DNA from 3 places in the Thioalkalivibrio sp. ALE20 genome. Region 1 is predicted to be linked to each of the others. Evidence: predicted binding sites of a transcription regulator. Region 1 holds the regulator's gene; each other region holds the start of a gene.
The links. The regulator sigma-54, encoded in region 1, starts transcription at its own class of promoters, with help from an activator protein. The targets are predictions, from matches to a motif close to TGGCANGNTNCNTGCTT.

Region 1 (4,435 bases):
ACGGGCACGCGTCATCACCGCCGCCGAGGATGCCCGCGGGCAGCGCATCACCTACGATCTCGAACGCGACGTGATCCGCGCCGAACGCGGCGACACCGACGACGAGCGCGTGCACATCCGCCTGCAGCCACGCGAGGACAATCCATGACCCCCGCGGCCGACGGCCATCTGGTCGCCCGCGAGCTGAGCAAGCGCTATGGCCAGCGTACCGTGCTGGACGCGATGGATGTGGACCTGGTGCCCGGCGAAGTGGTCGGCCTGCTGGGACCCAACGGAGCCGGCAAGACCACCTGCTTCTACAGCCTGGTCGGACTGATCCGGCCCAATACCGGGCGCATCACCCTGGGCGGGCGCGACATCACCCGGGCGCCCATCCACGAACGCGCCCGCGCCGGGCTGGGCTATCTCCCGCAGGAGGCATCGATCTTTCGCCGCCTGTCGGTCCAGGACAACCTGCAGGCGGTGCTGGAACTGCGCCCGGAACTCGACCGCCACGAGCGCCGCCGCATCGGCGACGCCCTGATCGAGGAATTCCAGCTGGAGACCGTGCGCCACAGCCCCGGGATCGCGCTGTCCGGAGGCGAGCGGCGGCGCGCCGAGATCGCCCGCGCGCTGGCCGGCGATCCGCGGTTCATCTGTCTGGACGAACCGTTTGCCGGGGTCGATCCGATCTCGGTCGGCGAGATCCAGGAAGTCATCCGCCACCTGGCCGAACGCGGCATCGGCGTACTAATCTCGGATCACAACGTACGCGAGACCCTGGGCATCTGCCATCGCGCGTACATCCTCAGCGAGGGGCGCCTGCTGAGCGCGGGCACGCCGGACGAACTGCTGGCCGACACCCGCGTGCGCGAGGTCTACCTCGGCGAAAACTTCCGCCTGTGACACCGACCGCCGCACCCGGGCGGTGCACAAGCCCGCAGCAAGGGATTACTATTCACTTATGGTGACCAACGCCTTTCCCAACTCATGCTGAAGCCCGGGCTGAATCTGCAGCTCGGTCAGACGCTGACCATGACGCCGCAGCTGCAGCAGGCCATCCGGCTGCTGCAGCTGTCCACGCTGGAGCTCCAGGCCGAGATCCAGCAGGCGCTGGAAAGCAATCCCATGCTGGAACAGGCCGAGGATGACGAACTCGGTGCCGACGCGGGGGACACCGACAGCGACGCGAACACCGACGACGGCGAGAGCGGCAGCGACACCGCCGGCACCGGCGAAACGGTGGATGCCGGCGGCTCGGAGGACGTCATCCCCGACGAGCTGGTGACCGACAGCCGCTGGGAAGACATCTACGACGCCAGCGCCAGCCCGCGCGGTCTGGACGACCGCGACCCGCTGGAGAACACCTCGGACGACGACGGCGGCGGGCTGCAGGATCACCTGCTGTGGCAGCTGCATCTGTCGCACCTGACCCCGCGCGACCAGCGCATCGGCGCCGCCCTGATCGACACCATCAACGGCGACGGCTACCTCGAGGGCGACGTCGAGACCCTGGCCGAGACCATCAGCCGGAGTGAAGAACCCCCCGTCGACACCGACGAGGTCGAGGCCGTACGCCACTGGTTGCAGCACTGCGACCCGCTGGGGGTCGGTTCGCTGGATCTGCGCGAGTGCCTGGAGGTCCAGCTGGGCGAGCTGGCGCCGGACGCGCCCTCGCGCGAGGCGGCGCGCGCGCTTCTGGAACACGGCATGGACGCCCTTGCCCGGCGTGACTACAAGGCCCTGCAGCGCCAGAGCGGCGTACGCGATGGCGACGAACTGGCCGCGGCGCTGGACCTGATCCGCACGCTCAACCCGCGCCCCGGCGCCCAGATCAGCGAGACACCGCCGGAATACGTGGTCCCGGATGTCTACGTGCGTCATACCGACCGGGGCTGGCAGGTCGACCTGAATCCCGAGATCGCCCCGCGCATTCGCATCAACGACCTCTACGCCGGCATGGTCCGCCAGGTCTCCGATGCCCGCGACAGCGCCTTCATGCGCGATCAGCTGCAGGAGGCGCGATGGTTCATCAAGAGCCTGCACAGCCGCAACGACACCCTGCTGCGCGTGGCGCGCGCGATCGTCGAACGCCAGCAGGGGTTCCTGGAACACGGCGAGGTGGCGATGCAGCCGCTGATCCTGCGCGACATCGCCGAAGCCCTGGAGATGCACGAGTCCACGATCTCGCGGGTGACCACGCAGAAATACATGCACACCCCCCGCGGGGTGTTCGAATTCAAGTATTTCTTCTCCAGTCACGTGGGCACCAGTGACGGCGGGGAATGCTCCGCGACCGCGATTCGTGCCATGATCCGCGAACTCATCGAAGAGGAAACGCCGGGCAAACCGCTCAGCGATTCCCGCCTCGCCCAGATCCTGGCGGATCGGGGCATCAACGTGGCCCGGCGTACCGTGGCCAAATACCGGGAGGGCATGAACCTGCCATCCTCCAGCGAGCGCCGCCAGATGGCCGCCATGCCGACCGGAAGCAAACCGAAAGGAGCCTGACCCATGCAGATCAATCTCACCGGACACCACGTCGACATCACCGACGCCCTGCGCGACTACGTCAACGAGAAATTCCAGAAGCTGGAACGCCACTTCGACAAGGTGATCGACGTGCACGTGGTGCTGAACCACGAGAAGACGCAGAAGCTGCACAACAAGGCGGAAGCGAATCTGCAGGTCAGCGGCAACCACATCCACGCCGAGGCCAGCCACGATGACATGTACGCCGCCATCGACGGCCTGATCGACAAGGTCGACCGCCAGCTGATCAAGCACAAGGAGAAGGTCAAGGATCATCATCGCGCCGAGGGCGCCCAGCGCAACCGCGAACAACCCGAGTAAGCCGATGAATCCGGCCGAGCTCATCACCCCGGAGCGCATCGGACTGGAAACCGACTGCTCCAGCAAGAAACGAGCGCTGGAAACCCTCGCCGATCTGCTGGTGGACGGGGCCGCGGACGGACTGGCGGCCAGTGCCGCGTTCGAAGCCATGTCGGCCCGCGAAAAACTGGGCTCCACCGGGCTCGGCCATGGCGTGGCGATCCCGCACGGCCGTCTCGCCGAGCTGGATACGCCCCGCATCGCGGTCCTGCGTCTGGATCAGGGCGTGGATTTCGAAGCCATGGACCACGAACCGGTGGACATCCTGATCGCCCTGCTGGTGCCGGAAGAGGCCACCAGCGAACACCTGGACCTGCTGGCCCAGCTCGCGCGCGGGCTGTCGCAGCCGGACACCCTCGCCGGCATCCGGCGCGCCGCGGACAGCGCGGGGGTCCAGCAGGCCCTCACCCGGGCCCTGGGAGATACCTGACCATGGCCGACCGGGCGGAAGCGGCAGCCGACGGCACCGCGAGCAACATCACCATCGCCGCGCTCACGCGGGCGATGGGGAGCCGTCTGGACCTGCGCTACGTCCACGGAGAGGAGGCCGCGGGCGACCGCGAACTCCTGGGATTCGGGGATGGCGACCTGCCGCTGGCCGGCCACCTGAACCTGATCCGCCCCAACCGCATCCAGGTCATCGGCGACTACGAGGCCCGCTACATCGCCGGCCTGTCCGACGAGCAGCGTGACCACCTGGTGCTGGAAATGGCCCGCACCGGTACTACCATGGTGATCTTCGCCGAGGACACCTGCCCGTTCCCGCGCATGCCGCAGACAGGTGACGACCCCCTGCCGGTGATCCTGTGCACACGCACATCCTCGCACGAAGTCATCGCGCTGCTGCGCTATTTCCTGCAGCAGCGCCTCGCCCATTTCGAGGTGCGCCACGGGGTGTTCATGGAGATCCTCGGGATCGGTGTACTGATCTCGGGGGCCTCCAGCGTTGGCAAGAGCGAGGTCGCACTCGAGCTGATCTCGCGTGGCCACCGGCTGATCGCCGATGATGCCCCCGAGTTCGCGCGCATTGCCCCGGATATCGTGCGCGGACACTGCCCCGCCCTGCTCCAGGACCGGCTCGAGGTGCGCGGCCTGGGCGTGCTCAACATCCGCGCGATGTACGGCGACTCGGCGATCAAGGGCGGCAAGTATCTGCGCCTGATCATCGATCTGCGCGATCACAACGAGCCCTCGCCGGTGCCGGACGATCGCCTGAACGGGCGCCGCGGCGAGAGCGAGATCCTCGGCCTGCGCATCCCGCTGATCAGCCTGCCGGTGGCGCCGGGGCGCAACATCGCGGTCATGATCGAGGCCGCGGTCCGCAATCACCTGCTGCACATGCAGGGCTACATCGCCGGGGACGACCTGCGCGCCCGCCAGCGGCGCCAGATGGGCGAGGATCAGCAGGAGGAATCCATCTTCCACATCGGCGGGCCCAGCACCACGGTCCCCAACCCCGATCCCGAGGGCTGACCGACATGCGTCTGCTGCTGGTCAGTGGTCTGTCGGGTTCCGGCAAGACCGTCGCCCTGCATACCCTGGAGGACGCCGGCTACTTCTGTGT
Region 2 (4,435 bases), 270 kb from region 1:
CTGCGTGAGCCGCATCGGCCGGCGGCGGAGGTGGATCGCGAGGCCGAGGAAATCGTGGCCATGCTGATGCAGGGCGCGCGCGAGTTCCCGCTGTTCACGGTGGAGGATGACCGGGTCCGGCTGGACGTCGAGGTTGCCGAGGGCATGATCGTGGTCGATGGCGAGCCGATGATGGCGGTCACCGACCTGATGATGCTGCTGCAGGGATAGCGATCAGGCGATCTGGTATTTTTTCATGCGGTAGAGCAGGGTGTCGCGGGTCAGGCCCAGCAGGCGGGCGGCCCGCGACCGGTTGCCCGCGGTCTGTTCCAGGGCCTGGCGGATCAGGTCCATCTCCAGGCGCTCCAGGCTAAGCCCTCCCGGCGGGATCACGAACGGCCCGCCGGCCTGGTCCTGCGGGGTCTGCAGCCAGGCATCGGGCAGATCGCCCGGGTTGACCTCGGCACCGCTCATGAAGATTACGCAGCGCTCGACCAGGTTCTTCAGCTCGCGCACGTTGCCGGGCCAGGGCCACTGGCCGAGCCAGCGCAGCAGTGCGGGCGTGAACCGCGGCGGTTCCACGCCGTGGTGTTCCGCCAGTGTGACGCGAAAGTGTTCGGCCAGACGGCGCACGTCTCCCTGGCGGCTGCGCAGCGGCGGCATCTCCAGCGGCACCACCTGCAGGCGATAGTACAGGTCGGCGCGGAAACGCCCGTCGGCCACGCGCTGCTGCAGATCCTGGTGGGTCGCGGCGATCACGCGAACGTCGATCTGTTCCGCCTCGGCCGCGCCCAGCGGCTGGCATTCCCCGTTTTCCAGAAAGCGCAGCAGCTTGGCCTGGGCCCCGGCCGGGAGTTCGGCGATCTCGTCGAGCAGCAGCGTGCCGCCATGTGCCTGGCGCACCAGCCCCGGTTGATGGTCGTTCGCGCCGGTGAAGGCCCCGCGGCGGTGGCCGAACAGTTCGGACTCGACCAGTTCTTCGGGCAGGGCCGCGCAGTTTACCGTGACCAGCGGTCCGTCCGGGCGCCGACTGCGGGCATGGATGTGGCGCGCCAGGTGTTCCTTGCCGGTTCCGCTCTCGCCCAGCACCAGTACCGTGGCATCGGTGGCCGCTACCATGCTGGCCTGACGCAGCACGGCCTGCAGCTCGGGCGAGCTCCCAACGAAATGTTCGGCGGTATTTTCGGCTGATTCGACCAACATCTCCTCCCGGCCGCCACGCGCTTGCGACATGACTGCATAGCCTGCCCCAGAGTCCGTGCCCGGGCAAGGGACTCCGTACGCGTCCGGTTCGCAACTGCGGCGTTTCACCCCTCCGCTGTGGCAAATCCCGCACCGGTCCCGGGGGCTGCCGTGTGTGCGTGGCGGTTCCGGCCACCTCCGTGGTGCTCCCAATGGTGCTTCGGGCGCCGCAGTCCGCCATTCCGGTTTCCCGTCGTTGTTGGTGCCCGTACCTGGCCCCTACCTGGCCCGGTGCTTGCTGGCGAGTCGGTCGCACGACACCAATGACAAGAACAAGGACGGAGAGAAATCATGAAGCATTTGCATGGATTCCGGTGCCGCTGGATCCCCCTGGCGATCGCCGGTGCCGCGGCCGCGCCCGTGGCGGCCGCAGGGCCTTCTGCGCCGCAGGCCGGGGATCCGGCGCGGCTGGCGCCGGTGGTGGTAACGGTTCCCGCCATGGAGGGGCCCGGGCGGGTCAGTACCGATCCACGCCAGCCCCGGCTTCCGTTGCCGGCGCATGATGGCGGGGCGTATCTGGCCTCCATCCCCGGATTCGTGACCAGCCGCAAGGGCGGTACCAGTGGCGATCCGGCCCTGCGAGGCCTGGGAGGCTCGCGACTGTCGCTGCTGCTGGACGACGATCCGGTGCTGGGCGGCTGCGGCGGGCGCATGGACCCGCCCACGGCGTATGCCTATCCGCAGGCCTTTGACCGCATCGAGGTGAGCAAGGGTCCGCAGAGCGTGCGGCACGGTGCCGTGTCGGGCGGTACGGTGCGTTTCGAGCGGGACGCGCCGGTGTTCACGGAGGCCGGGGAGGTCACCGGATTTGCGGGCCTGACCGTCGGGCGTTTCGATCGCACCGACCTGGTGGCGGATGTGGCGACCGGGTCCTCCGCAGGCTATCTGCGTGCCATCGGTACCTTCTCGGATCAGGACGATTACCGCGATGGCGATAGCAACGAGGTCCATTCGCAGTATTCCCGCTGGAGTGGCACCGGGATCGCCGGCTGGCGCCCTGACGAGCAGACCCTCATTGAGTTCACGTATGACCGTTCCGACGCGGAGGCCGCCTACGACGACCGTGGCATGGACGGCGTGCGATTCGACCGCACCGGCTACAGCCTTGCGCTGACCCGCGATGATCTCGCGCCCTGGTTCGAGACCCTGGAGGCGCGGGTCTTCCGCAACGAGATCGACCATGTCATGGACAACTATACCCTGCGGGAGCCGCCGGGCATGCCCATGGTCAGCTACCCCGAACGCATCACTGAAGGGGCACGGGTGGCCGGGGACTTCCTTCTGCCGCGGGGCATGGTCCTGCATGCCGGGGTCGATTACAGCCGTAACCGCCACAGCGGGAACCGCCTGATGGGGCCGGACGCCTTCGGGTGGCGCGATGTCGCCCGCGAGGATACCGCGCGATTCCGCGACGCAGGGGTGTTCGGCGAACTCGAGATCCCGCTGGATGCGCGGCGCCGCGTGGTGAGCGGCCTGCGGGTTGACCGGACCCGGGCCGAGGCGCAGCGCGACGGCTTTGGTGGCGCCAGCGACGGCGACCGCGAGCGTGCGACCGCCACCAGCGGTTTCCTGCGCTACGAACAGGAGCAGGCGCAGCGGCCGCTGGCCTGGCACGTCGGGATCGGACGTTCGGAGCGTGCGGCGGATTTCTGGGAACGCCGGCGGGTATTCGATCTGGATACCGAGGTCCTGACCCAGCTGGATGCGGGCATTGCCTGGAACGGGCCGCGCCTACGTGCCTCGCTGTCCGGTTTCTACGGCGAGTTCGACGACTACATCCTGGTGGCGCAGCCCGGGGATCGCACGCGCAACGTGGATGCGCGGACCTGGGGCTTCGAAGTGGACGGCGCCTGGGAACTGACGTCGGCGTGGACCGTGAACGCGAGTGCCGCCTGGGTGCGCTCGGAGAACACCACGGACGACGTGCCCCTGGCGCAGACCCCGCCGGCGGAAGCGACGCTGGGTGCGGAGTATGCGTCGGGGACGTATTTCGGCGGGCTGCAGGTCCGCGGCGTGATGCGTCAGGACCGCATCCACGAGGATCACGGTACGATCTACAGCCTGGACACCGGAGAGACCTCGGGCTTTGCCACCGTCGCGCTGTACGGCGGGGTGGAGCTGTTCGGGAACTCGCAGCTGACCGTGGGCGTGGACAACCTGTTCGATCGCACCTACAGCGAGCATATCCAGCGCGGCAGTGCCGAACTGGGAGCGGCCACCCGGCCGGTCAACGAACCCGGGCGTACCGTCTGGGCCCAGTGGAACGTGGAATTCTGAGAGAGGGAGACATAAGCAATGACCAACATCTCGCAATATCAACGCCCCGGGCGGCTGGCCCTGGCCGGTGCCGTATTCCTGGCACTGGCTGCCACCGGCGTGACGGCCGGAGAACATGCGCATGGCGCGGACGAGACCTTCGCCTGCGACTGTCCGGAGGGCCTGGAAATCGTGTCCGAGCCCTGGGTGCGCATGATGCCGCCGGGCATGGGCTCGACCGCGGCGTATCTGACCCTTGCCAACCATACCGACGAGGACATCGAGCTGGTCCGGGGCGAATCGCCGGTCGCCGGGGTCACCGAGCTGCACGACCACGTGCAGGATGACGCGGGCGTGATGCGCATGCGCGAGGTCGAGGCCATCACCATCCCGGCCGGCGGGAAGACCGCGCTGGAGCCGGGTGGCCTGCACGTGATGCTGATCGATCTGCACGAACCGCTGGAGCGGGATCAGCGTGTGTCGGTCACCCTGGAGACGGCCGCGGGCGAAACCGCGCGCTTCGAGGCCACGGTGCGCGATGGTGGCGGGGCGCGCCATGGCCACGGGTCCGGCCACCACGGGCACTGAGGATTGATCCAGATCGTTGTGACCCTCCGGGGGGTGCGGGCATACTCCATCCCGTATGTCCATTCACGGGGGGAGCATGAACGAGCATTCCGAGGGAAGGGGCGAGGGCCGCGACCGTAACGGCCCGCAGGGCACCATGCTGTTTCAGCGCGGCGAACTGCCCGAGGCCCCGCCGGAGCCCGCCGGCACCGAGGTCGAGGAGAGTGACCTGCCGGTGCTGGTGGGGATCGCCGAGCCGTTCAAGCAGCAACGCCTGCTCATGCGCCCCGGCCGCCATTCGCTGGGGCGTCAGTCCGACAACGACATCGTCCTGCAGGAGCCGAGCGTGTCCTCCCAGCACGCCTGGGTCATCAACGAGGACGGCGAATGC
Region 3 (4,435 bases), on a different contig from region 1:
GCAGCTTCACCATCGGCCGAATCCGCATCGCCAGCCCCTGTGGAAGCGGGTTCCCCCGCCCCGCGCTCCAGCCAGCGGGTCTCCCCCGCGAACTCCACCTGTACGCGTCCGCCGCCCGCCTGCAGCACCCGAACCCCGCCGGGGCCGCTCTCGCCCTCGGCCACCACGGCCCGTTCGCCGTCCACCGACAGGACCGCCCGGCCGTCGAACACCGCGTGGACGGTGACGTCGGCGGCCGCAGCGCCGGGGAGCACGAGGGCGGCGGCGAGCATGGCGAGGCGGGCGACGTAGCGTGTTTCCCGGAATTTAATCATTGTTCTTTGTATCCAACCTTGGCGTTTCGCCTGTGAGCAGGCTCCCACAGACCGGTGTGGCGGGGGCCGCGTAGGAGCGGCCTCGGCCGCGAACCGGACGTGCGTGCGCCCGGGCTCCGGCTGTTCGCCTGCAAGCAGGCTCCTGCACGATGGGGCGCATCCAGACCCCGATCGGCCAGAGGGCTGGCCTCCCACAGGGTACCGGGCCCGTAGGAGGCCAGCCTCTGGCCGATCGGGCATGTCCAGCACCCCCACGCGCAGGGGATGCGCTCCTGCGTGGGGGAGGAAGGATTATTGGCCGGGCAGCGGGGGCATACAAGAGCGACTACCGGCCGGGGCGACAATCCCGATGGGCACACTCGGGAATACCCGCAAACTGACAAAGGTTGTCACTCGGGGTGACCAATTTCGTCACCCAAGACTGACAATCGCCGTCACACTCGGGGTGAATGAGTTGGCACGGAATGTGATTGCCCGCACAAAAAACAAAGGAGCATCCACATGCGACAACTCATCCAGAAGGGCTTCACGCTGATCGAACTCATGATCGTGGTCGCGATCATCGGCATCCTCGCGAGCCTCGCGCTGTTTGCCTACGCGGACTACCAGGTGCGGGCACAGCTCGCGGAAAGCGTTTCGCTCGTGGGCCCGGCGCGGAATGCCGTGGAAGAGTTCTACAACGAACGGGGCCACTTCCCCGCCTCCAACGAATCGGCCGGGCTGGAAGACCCTCAGGGATATGCGGGGAGTTACACCGAATCCATTGAGGTGCATGATAACGGCACCATCCGGGCCCTGATCGGGAACGATGCCAATACACGCGTGGCCGGCGGCTACATGGTGTTCTCCGCCTCCACTGCCAGCTCCGGGCTGACCTGGCAGTGCCTGGGCCAGGGGGACGTCCCCACCCGCCTGCTGCCCTCGGGATGCCGGGCCGACTGAGCTGGCCCAAATTTCCCCGCCCGTAGTATTGCAATACTTGGCATTACGATTGCATACTTTCAGGCAGGGTTTAGCAGGACCCTGACCAACTCCCAAGAGCAAGGAGCAACACCATGCGCAAGCAAGTCCAGAAGGGTTTCACCCTCATCGAACTCATGATCGTGGTCGCGATCATCGGTATCCTGGCGGCCATCGCCCTGCCGGCCTACCAGGACTACACCGTCCGCGCCCAGGTCTCGGAAGGCATGTCGCTGGCCGCCGGTGCCCGCACCGCCGTGGCCGAATATGTAAACCAGCGCGGCGCCTTCGCCTCCGACAATGCCTCATACGGTCTGGAACCCTCCGAAGAGATCACCGGCTCTTACGTGACCCATGTTAATGCTGGCACGTCTGGCGAGGAGCCGAGCGACGCCGACGGCATCATCACGATCACCTTCGGCAATCAGGCCAACGCCGCCATCGATGGGGATACGCTGGAGTTCTCGGCCACGACGTCCGCCGGCAGTCTGCAGTGGAACTGCCGCCCCGGCGACCTGGAAACCAAGTACCTGCCGACCGACTGCCGTCAGTAAGCCGGGCTGACCTTCAGCCGATCATCGGCTGATACCGGCACCGAACACCCCGCTCCGGCGGGGTGTTCTTTTTCCACCCCCTCCCCGCAGTTCCAGACATCCGCCACGAGGCCACGGTGAACGGACCCTCCCGCACCCTATCCGGTACCACGCTGAGCGCCATCCTTCTGGTCGCCCTGCTGGCGGCTGTTGCACTGGTCTACGCGCCCGGCAGCACCGGGGGTTATGTCTTCGACGACATGCCCAATATCGTGGACAACGCCGCCCTGGAGATGGATCACCTGTCGTGGGCCGAGCTGCGCGCCGCGGCGTTTTCCGCGGATTCCGGCCGCCTGAACCGGCCCATCGCCATGGGCAGCTTCGCCCTGGAACGCTATTTTTTCGGGCTGGACCCGTTCCCGATGAAGATCACCAACGTGGTGATCCACTTGATCAACACGCTGCTCGTGTTTGCCCTGGCGCTGCTGGTCGCGCGCCGGCTCGAGCACCGCCTGACCGAACGGCGCGGCCATGGCCTGAGCCTGGTCGTTCCGTTGCCGATGTTCGCTCTGGCCGTAGCCGCCGCCTGGGCGCTGGCCCCCATCAACCTGACCGGCGTGCTGTACGTGGTCCAGCGCATGGAGGCGCTGGCCACGCTGTTCATGCTGGCCGGCCTCATTGCCTACATCCTCGGGCGCCTGCGGATCGAACGCGGGCGTCTGCGCAGCGGCTGGGCGCTGGTGCTGGGCGGGCTGGGCCTCGGCACGGCCCTGGCCGTGCTCAGCAAGGAAAGCGGGGTCATGCTGCCGGTGTTCGCGCTGCTGGCCGAATGGCTGCTGTTCGGCTTTGGCGCGGCCGGTACGGCGACCCGGCGCGGGCTCTACTGGCTGTTCGGCCTGGTGCTGGTGCTGCCCGGCGTGGCCGGCCTGGCCACGGTACTGCCGGTGAACCCCGAGCTCCCCAACCGCCCGTTCGATCTGTGGGAGCGCCTGTGGACCCAGGCCCACGCCATGTGGTTCTACATGCGCAACATCGTCGCGCCCGCACCCGGCACGCTTACCCTGTATCACGATGCCTTCCCGCTCGCCCGCGCCTGGAACGACCCCTGGACCAGCCTGCCGGCAGCGCTGGGCCTGCTCGGGCTGGTCGCGGGGGCCTTCGCGCTGTGGCGCCGTCACCCGCTCATCACCTTCGGGATACTGTTCTTCTTCATCCCGCACCTGCTGGTGTCCACCATCATCGGCCTGGAGCTGGTGTACGAGCACCGCAATCACATCGCCTCGGCCGGCCTGATCATGGCGGTGTTCGGGGTGCTGCTCTCGGGGCGGCCAGGCGACTCGCTTGCGTTCGCGCGCAAGGCAGCCGTGATCGGCCTGATCGCACTCTACGGGTTTCTCACCTTTCTGCGGGCCAGCGAGTGGAGCGATCCGGTGCAACTGGCGTACTTCGAAGGAACCCGGCAGGAAGACTCCCCACGGGCCAGCTACCATCTGGGCCTCATCCTGATTCAGGCAGGCGCCGAACCGGGCCAGCCGGTATACGGACTGGCCATTGAACAGATGCAGCGCGCCGCCCGCCTGCCCGGCGCCACCCTTACGCCCTATCAGGGGCTGATCTTCGAACATGCTCGGCACCCGGGACTAAACGTGGACCCTGTATGGTGGACCGCCATGGAGGAATACATCCGCCGCGGGCCGCTGACCACGCAGGACGTGGGTGCGCTGATGTCGCTGGCGCGCGCGCAGGCCGACGGCACCATCGATCTGGACCCGCAGCGGCTGCAGCGGGTGCTGGAAACGGCCTATGAGCTCCATCCCGACCGGAGCCGCCTGCGCCCCGCGCTGGCCGACTTCCTGATCAACGTCGCGGGCGAGCGCGAACGCGGGTACGAACTCCTGCTCGAGGAAACCGCCCACCGCCCCGGCAACGAGGTGGCCTGGCTGCGGCTGGCGCGTTTTCAGATCGTCAGTGGAATGTTGCACCAGGCAGAACAGAGCCTGATGCGTGCGGCAGAGGCCGACCGGCACGGCAGCACCCGACGCGCCCTGCAGGCCCAGCTCGATGAACGCCGACAGGAGCCGGACCCGATCGAGCCGGGCGAGATCGAACCGGGCGAGCTCCGGCCCCATGGGGAGGTCATGCCATGACGCGGCTGAACTCCGTTCGATCTCATACGGCATGGCGCGCAAGGCTGGCCCTGCTCCTTCTGCTGGCCCTCGCCTGGCTGGTCTACCGCCCGGGCCTGTCCGGCGATTTCATCTTCGATGATCTGACCAACCTGGCCCTGCTCGGTTTCTACGGCACCATCGACAACCTGCAGGCATTCTGGCTGTACGTGCTCTCGGGCTTTGCCGGCCCCACCGGACGGCCGGTGGCCATGGCCTCGTTCCTGATCGATGCGCGCAACTGGCCGGCGGATCCCGAGCCGTTCAAGCACACCAACGTGCTCATCCATCTGGCCATCGGCGTGGTGCTGTTCGGCTTGCTGCACCGGCTGGCACGGGCACTGGAGGCAGACGCCCGCACCGCCGCGCTGGTGGCCCTGCTGGCCACGGCGCTGTGGCTGCTGCACCCGCTGTGGGTCTCCACCACGCTGTACGTGGTGCAGCGCATGGCGCAGCTCGCCAC

Region 2: F790_RS0103925 (TonB-dependent copper receptor) is a predicted target of sigma-54. The motif match lies at 1,446-1,462, and genes of this name have one in related genera.
Region 3: F790_RS0112240 (pilin) is a predicted target of sigma-54. The motif match lies at 770-786, and genes of this name have one in related genera.

The regions. Positions count from the first base shown of each region.
Region 1 is NZ_KB906472.1:387,644-392,078, reverse strand. Features, by position in the region: gene lptA (lipopolysaccharide transport periplasmic protein LptA) at 1-148, shown strand, start outside; gene lptB (LPS export ABC transporter ATP-binding protein) at 145-885, shown strand; gene F790_RS0105270 (RNA polymerase factor sigma-54) at 970-2,490, shown strand; gene hpf (ribosome hibernation-promoting factor, HPF/YfiA family) at 2,494-2,832, shown strand; gene F790_RS0105260 (PTS sugar transporter subunit IIA) at 2,837-3,301, shown strand; gene hprK (HPr(Ser) kinase/phosphatase) at 3,304-4,344, shown strand; gene rapZ (RNase adapter RapZ) at 4,350-4,435, shown strand, end outside.
Region 2 is NZ_KB906472.1:114,093-118,527, forward strand. Features, by position in the region: gene F790_RS0103915 (DUF945 family protein) at 1-210, shown strand, start outside; gene F790_RS0103920 (sigma-54-dependent Fis family transcriptional regulator) at 214-1,182, opposite strand; gene F790_RS0103925 (TonB-dependent copper receptor) at 1,513-3,498, shown strand; gene F790_RS0103930 (copper chaperone PCu(A)C) at 3,517-4,065, shown strand; gene F790_RS0103935 (FHA domain-containing protein) at 4,142-4,435, shown strand, end outside.
Region 3 is NZ_KB906481.1:20,890-25,324, forward strand. Features, by position in the region: gene F790_RS0112235 (TIGR02281 family clan AA aspartic protease) at 1-272, opposite strand, end outside; gene F790_RS0112240 (pilin) at 816-1,256, shown strand; gene F790_RS0112245 (pilin) at 1,370-1,828, shown strand; gene F790_RS0112250 (lipopolysaccharide assembly protein LapB) at 1,945-3,954, shown strand; gene F790_RS0112255 (lipopolysaccharide assembly protein LapB) at 3,951-4,435, shown strand, end outside.